2 linked regions of the Alloalcanivorax dieselolei B5 genome follow. The protein of the gene in region 1 binds, or shares a complex with, the protein of each later gene. Links are inferred from orthologs where the notes say so. Each region holds a gene or a part of one and is shown in the gene's direction. Other genes may lie near its edges.

Region 1 (2,938 bases):
TGCTGGAATCCCGGGACCTGGCCCTGCAGGTGGCGGAGCATTACGCCCGGGTCACCGAAAAGCTGGGGATCCCCTGGGTGTTCAAGGCCAGCTTCGACAAGGCCAACCGGTCCTCTCTGCATTCCTTTCGCGGGCCGGGCATGGAAGAAGGACTGAAGATCTTCGAGGAGATCAAACAGACCTTCCAGTGCCCGGTGATCACCGATGTGCACGAGCCTTATCAGGCGGCGCCGGTGGCGGAAGTGGCGGACATCATTCAACTGCCGGCGTTTCTCGCCCGGCAGACCGATCTGGTGGTGGCAATGGCAAAAACCGATGCCATCATCAACATCAAAAAGCCCCAGTTTCTGGCGCCCCAAGAGATGCGCCACATTCTGCACAAGTGCGAGGAAGCCGGTAACGACCAGTTGATCCTCTGTGAGCGGGGCTCCAGCTTCGGGTACAACAACCTGGTGGTGGACATGCTCGGCTTCGGCATCATGAAGACCTTCGGCTATCCGGTGTTCTTCGATGTCACCCATGCCCTGCAAATGCCCGGTGCCCGCAGCGACTCCGCCGGTGGCCGCCGCGCCCAGGTGGCGGAACTGGCCCGTGCCGGTATCAGCCAGGGCATCGCCGGCCTGTTCCTGGAAGCCCATCCCGACCCGGACAACGCCAAATGTGATGGCCCCTGCGCCCTGCGTCTGGATCGCCTGGAGCCATTCCTGGCGCAGCTGCAAACCCTGGATAATACGGTCAAGGCCTTCCCCGCCTTCGACAACGACTGAATTTGAAATTCTGGAGTAATTCTCCCATGTCCAAGATCGTCGACATCAAGGCCCGCGAAATTCTGGATTCCCGCGGTAACCCCACTATTGAAGCCGATGTGATTCTCGAATCCGGCGCCAGCGGCAGTGCCTGTGCCCCCAGTGGTGCCTCCACCGGCTCCCGCGAAGCACTGGAACTGCGTGACGGTGACAAAGACCGCTATCTGGGCAAGGGGGTGACCCGGGCCGTGGGCAACGTCAATTCCGAGATCCGCGAATTGCTGGTGGGCCGCGATGCCGTCGCCCAACGTGAATTGGATCAGTTGATGATCGACTCCGACGGCACCGACAACAAAGGCCGTCTCGGCGCCAACGCGATCCTGGCGGTGTCCCTGGCGACCGCCAAGGCCGCGGCGCAATTCCAGCAAAAGCCGTTGTACGAATACATCTCCGATTTGCAGGACGACGACAACGAGTACTCCCTGCCGGTGCCGATGATGAACATCATCAACGGTGGTGAGCACGCGGATAACAACGTCGATATTCAGGAATTCATGATCCAGCCGGTGGGCGCTCCCACCGTGGCCGAGGCCATCCGCTACGGCGCCGAGGTGTTCCACGCCCTCAAAAGCGTGTTGAAGCAACAGGGCCTGAGCACGGCGGTGGGTGACGAGGGCGGCTTCGCTCCGGACCTGCCCAGCAACGAAGCGGCCCTGGAAGCGATCATGAAGGCCATCGACCTGGCCGGTTACAAAGCCGGTGACGACATCACCCTGGCCCTGGACTGCGCCTCCAGCGAGTTCTACAAGGACGGCCAGTACGTGCTCGCCGGTGAAGGGCGCAGCATGGATGCCGCCGGTTTCAGTGATTATCTGGCCGAGCTGTGTGACCGTTATCCGATCATTTCCATCGAGGACGGCATGGATGAGTCCGACTGGGAAGGCTGGAAGATCCTGACCCAGACCCTGGGCAGCCGGGTTCAATTGGTGGGGGACGATCTGTTCGTCACCAACACCAAGATCCTCAAGCAGGGGATTGACCAGAACGTGGCCAATTCCATCCTGATCAAGTTCAATCAAATCGGTTCCCTGTCGGAGACTCTGGACGCCATCAAGATGGCCAAGGACGCCGGTTACACCGCGGTGATTTCCCACCGCAGCGGTGAGACCGCCGACACCACCATCGCTGATCTGGCGGTGGCCACCGCCGCCGGTCAGATCAAAACCGGTTCTCTGTGCCGCTCCGACCGAGTGGCCAAATACAATCGTCTGATCCGTATCGAAGAGGAATTGGGCCGTGCCGCCTACAAAGGCCGCAAAGAGTTCAAATTCCTGTGAGGAGCGACGGGCGGCCAGCGGCCGCCCGTGATGAGGATTGCCCATGAAACTGTCCCCGGCCCGCCAGGTCATGCTCGCCGTTCTGGCTTTGCTGCTGGTGGTACTGCAGGTGCGCCTGTGGTTCGGGGAGGGCAGCCTGCGCCATGTGGCGACCCTGAAAAAGGAGGTTCAGGCGCTCTCCGAACAAAACCACACGCTCAGTGAACGGAACCGCCTGATGGCGGCGGACGTACGTGATCTCAAGGAAGGCAGCGATGCGGTGGAGGAGCTGGCGCGCAAGGATCTGGGCATGATCCGTGACGGCGAGACCTTCTTCCTGATCCTGGAACCGGACACACCCCGTGACGACAAGCGTTAAGCCTTTCCCTTTGTACGCGGTGGTGCCCGCCGCCGGTGTCGGCGCGCGTATGGGCGCCAGCCTGCCCAAACAATATCTGACGCTGGAAGGCCGCACCCTGGCGGAACATACCTTGCAACGGTTGCTGGCGTTCGCGCCCTTGTCCTGTGTGGTGGTGGCGGTGGCTGAGGGTGACCCCTGGTGGCCGCGATTGTCGCTTAATGGATTGTCGCTCCAGGACCACCCGCGTATCCACACCGTCACCGGCGGCGCCAGTCGCGCCGAGTCAGTGCGGGCCGGCCTCCAGGCGGTGCTGGAACAGGCCCCGGACGCCTGGGCGTTGGTACATGACATGGCCCGCCCTCTGGTACGCCTGTCGGATATCCAGAAGCTGATCGACGGCGTCGGAGAGCAGGGCGGAATCCTGGCCTGCCCGGTGGTGGATACCATCAAGCGGGCGGATCCTGGCCAATGCATCGACGCCACCGTGGACCGCAGCCTGATCTGGCGGGCCCTGA
Region 2 (4,471 bases), 940 kb from region 1 along the record:
CGGACATGCGGGGATTCTGACCTCAGCCCTCGCGCAGGTCAATTGCCCGACCAGGGCCACAGCGCCATCAGATTGATCTTATTGCGGTTTTGTTGCTATAGTGCCTTGTCTGGCAACAGCTTTACGATCGTTGCGTCCGCCCATTACTCACATTTACGGATAGCGGGGCGCGAACAGTGAAGCCGGTGGTCCCGTGAGCATGACGGGCGGCCCGGGCCGGCGCCCTGCTCCCCTATCGGGTCAAGTCAGGACGCCCCCGGAAACATATATCCTTGCCGCTTCCCGTGCCCGCCCACCCAATCAGAAACGCTCGTTGCGCCCGGTTACCGTGAAAAAATGGCCTCCGATGCGCGATCGGAACGCTGATGACAGACTCATGTCGGCCGCGGCAGGCCAACGGCGACGCGCAGCGACCATTCGCCGTCAAGATAAGACCGCCCGCCCCGCCCGACCATGATGACGTCGCGAGAACTCCCACCGGAGCGCGACGCTGCAGCATGACCTCCCGGGCCGCGTCAATGCCCGGCAGGTTGCCGACAACCTAAACAGGCGGACTGCAGCCAGGCTGAAGACAGAGAACCGGTATACAGACAAACCAAAGTTTACCCGGTCCGGCGCCAAGCAAATCCGAGCGCCGGGCACAGCGTGAAGCACAACCACGGGGCATGACATCCCCGACGCAACACCAACGGAACGACTTCCTAAATCCGGAGGAGAAAGAGTAGCGAACAGGCAGAATCATCATCGTCGTCTCCGCGCCTCAAAGCGCCGTAAACACGTGACGTTAATGCCTTTGCGGCTTTTCCTCGTTCAGGGTCAGGGTCTGATACCGGCACCAAGCCGGCCCGCTGCATGCCGCCACGAAACAACGTGGTAGCATAATGAAACGTATGTTGATCAACGCCGCCCATCCCGAAGAGGTTCGGGTGGCCCTGGTGGACGGCCAGCGTCTTTATGACCTGGATATCGAGCACCGCTCCCGCGAGCAGAAAAAAGCCAATATCTACAAAGGCAAGATCACTCGCATTGAACCCTCTCTTGAAGCCGCTTTCGTGGACTTCGGCGCCGAACGCCATGGTTTTCTGCCGCTGAAGGAAATTTCCCGTCAGTACTTCACCAAGGATCCCAAGGACATCCAGGGTCGCATCAATATAAAGGATGTGATCAAGGAAGGTCAGGAAGTGATCATCCAGGTGGACAAGGAAGAGCGCGGCAACAAAGGCGCCGCCCTGACCACCTTCATCAGCCTGGCCGGCCGTTACCTGGTGCTGATGCCCAACAATCCGCGCGCCGGCGGCATTTCCCGCCGTATCGAGGGCGAGGAACGCCAGCAGCTCAAGGAAGCCCTGGCCAGCCTCAAGCTGCCCGATGAAATGGGCGTGATCGTGCGTACCGCCGGTCTCGGCCGTGGCGCCGAGGAACTGCAGTGGGACCTGGATTACCTGCTCAAATTGTGGGACTCCATTTCCGAAGCATCGCAGTCCCGCAAGGCCCCGTTCCTGATCTATCAGGAATCCAATGTCATCATCCGCGCCATCCGCGACTACCTGCGCAAGGACATCGGCGAGGTGCTAATCGACTCCGAGAAGGTGTTCGAGGAAGCCCAGGCCTTCGTCCAGCAGGTGATGGCCGACTACAAGCACAAGATCAAGCTGTATAACGAGGAGATCCCGCTGTTCTCCCGTTTCCAGATCGAATCCCAGATCGAGACCGCGTTCGAACGGGAAGTGAAACTGCCTTCCGGCGGCTCCATCGTTATCGATCCCACCGAAGCGCTGGTGTCCATCGACATCAACTCCTCCCGTGCCACCAAGGGCGCGGACATCGAGGAAACCGCCCTGCAAACCAACCTGGAAGCCGCCGACGAGATCGCCCGGCAACTGCGGTTGCGGGATATCGGCGGCCTGATCGTGGTGGACTTCATCGATATGGGGCCAGCCCGCAACCAGCGCGAAGTGGAAAACCGCATGCGCGACGCCCTGGAAGCGGACCGTGCCCGCATCCAGCTGGGCCGTATTTCACGCTTCGGTCTGCTGGAACTGTCCCGTCAGCGGCTGCGCCCCAGCCTCGGCGAGACCTCCAGCATCGTTTGCCCGCGCTGTAATGGCCAGGGCCATATCCGTGACGTGAAGTCCCTGGCGCTGAGCATCCTGCGCCTGATCGAAGAAGAGGTGATGAAGGAGCGCACCGGCGAAATCCAGGCCCAGGTACCGGTGGCCGTGGGCACCTTCCTGCTCAACGAAAAACGCCCCGTGCTGCGCGATATCGAAACCGCGCACAACGCCCGGGTGGTGGTGATCCCCAACCCGAACCTGGAAACGCCCCACTTCCTGGTCGAACGGATCCGCGACGATCAAGTCAAATCGCAGACCAGCCACGAGCTGGAACTGGTGGACAACAGCGCCGAGGAGCCCGTCACCAATACCCAGGAAGCCCCGGCGAAACCCCAGGAGCCGGCGGTCAAGCTGATCACTCCGGACACCGCTCCGCCAACGCCCAAGGCGCAGCCGGCCGCCGCGGCCCCTGCACCCGCGGCCGCACCGGCGGCGGCCGAAAGCGCTCCCGGCCTGTTCGCCCGACTGCTGGGCTGGTTCGCTGCCGTGTTCGGTGGCGGTGCCGGGCAGGAACAGAAACAGCAATCCAAGGGCGGCCAGAAAGACGGACGCCGCCAGCAGGAGCGCGCTCCGCAAAACCGTGACCAGCGCGACAACCGCGACAAAGAGCGCGGCCGCCGTCAGCCGGAGCGGGGCAACAACCGCAATAATCGCAACCGGCGGGATGACTCGGAGCAGCAGGACGATAACCGTCGTGGTAACCGTGGCAACCAGAATCGCAACCGCAACAAGGCGGAGGGTCGCGACGGTGACAACGCCGGCGGCGGCAATAACCGCCGCGGTCGCAACCGTGGCGGCGACCGCTCCTCGGACAACAAAAGCACGGACAACAAGTCCAGCGACGCCAAGTCCAGCGATACCAAGGCCACTGATGCCAAGGCGAATGAAAGCCAGGGCCGTCAGGAACGCCGTGGCGAAGGCCCCAAAGCCAACCGCCGCCAGGAAGCCAAGGATGATCGTCCGCTGCGCGAACGCGAACGACCGCGCAAGAGCCAGGACGACCGCAAGGCCCCGCAGCAGGACGCTCAGCAGCAGCGCAAGGAAGAGCCTCGCAACGACGGCAACAAGGCCGCCGCGCAACGGGACAACGGCCAGCGCCGCAATGATCAGCGCCAGCAAAACGCCGGCCGTGGCGAGTCCCAAGCGGACGACAAGCAGGATGCCGGTAACGGCGGCGCTCCGGTTCAACCACCGTTGATGACCAGTGAGGACAATACGCCGGGACGCGATCAGGAACGCGGCGACAGCCGTCCGCCCAAGGCCAAGCTGGTGCCAGCCCAGGAAGGGGCCCACGAAGGCGGCGAAGGCAATGCGCAAGCCGAGCAGGCACCGGCCCAGGCCAATCCGGCTCAGGCCAAACCTGTCCAGGATGGCGATGCCAGCAAAGACGCTCCGGCGGAGCAACAAAAGGACAGCTCCCGGCAGCAACACGACAAGCCGGTAAGCAAGCCGCAACAGCCGGAACAGGAAACCAAGCAGGAAGCGCCGAAGCCCGCCGCCGAAGCGCCGGCCCGGGACGAGAACCCGGCGGCCGCAGCCGAAGCGGAAGAGCAGTCAGTACCGCGTGCCGGCAACGATCCGCGCCAGCGTAACCGCCAGGCCGCGGCCCAGGCCCAGGCCGAGACCAAGCCGCAAGCGTCCGAGCCGGAACACACCAACGACGGCCCGGCCACGCAACCGGAACCCGTTACCAAACCGGTAGTGGAAAAACCGGCGGCGCCGGCGGCGGAAGAACCGCAACCGGCGGTTGAGCCAGCCCCTGCTCCAGTCAAGGCCGCGGAGAAAGCGCCGGAAAAAGCCGAGGACAGCAAGCCGGTCCCGGCCGAGCCGCCGAAACCGGCAGCGCCGACGGTTGAACCGGAAACGGAACAGAAAGCCGAGCCGAAAGCGGAACCGACGGCCGCAACGTCCCCCACGGACGACGCCAAGCCGGAAGTTGACAGCAAACCGGCGGAAGCGGCAAAGCCGTCGGTCAGCGCGGAACAGCCGGCACCGGCGAGCGACGCCCAAGGCACCGGCTCCGAAGCCGCGCCTCAAGCGCCGGCCGCCGCTCCGCAGGGCCGGGCCAGCAATGACCCGCGCCTGCGCCGTCGTCAGCAACAGCAGCAGGCGGCCGCCGCGGCGGACAGCACCAAGGACGCCGACACCGGCGCCTGATGTCCTGATCCTTCAGGCATGAAAAAGCCCTCGCCGGGTTACCGGCGAGGGCTTTTTTTATTTCACCATGACTCCAGCACCGAACTTCGCTGGACTACGCCGCAGCCCGATACAGCAGGTTTATCAATAACTTAGGCGGATTCATCATATGCCGGTGCTTTCTGAAACTTGACCCGGCTTCCACCCGCTTGGCTCCCAAC

What was found.
Region 2: the proteins of eno (region 1) and rne are in contact, whole or in part, in a solved structure (PDB 2FYM), measured with the Escherichia coli proteins. The link is inferred for Alloalcanivorax dieselolei B5 from one-to-one orthologs.

Annotation. Positions count from the first base shown.
Region 1 is NC_018691.1:2,108,389-2,111,326, forward strand. It holds eno (phosphopyruvate hydratase), read left to right. Parts: upstream 1-793; coding sequence 794-2,083; downstream 2,084-2,938. Other genes in the region: kdsA (3-deoxy-8-phosphooctulonate synthase), read left to right, coding at 1-767; B5T_RS09545 (FtsB family cell division protein), read left to right, coding at 2,127-2,441; ispD (2-C-methyl-D-erythritol 4-phosphate cytidylyltransferase), read left to right, coding at 2,425-2,938. UniProt on the Escherichia coli protein: Catalyzes the reversible conversion of 2-phosphoglycerate (2-PG) into phosphoenolpyruvate (PEP). It is essential for the degradation of carbohydrates via glycolysis.
Region 2 is NC_018691.1:3,043,548-3,048,018, forward strand. Bases 518-4,471 are described here. They hold rne (ribonuclease E), read left to right. Parts: upstream 518-881; coding sequence 882-4,271; downstream 4,272-4,471. Outside these bases: B5T_RS13535 (RluA family pseudouridine synthase), read right to left, coding at 1-7. UniProt on the Escherichia coli protein: Endoribonuclease that plays a central role in RNA processing and decay. Required for the maturation of 5S and 16S rRNAs and the majority of tRNAs. Also involved in the degradation of most mRNAs.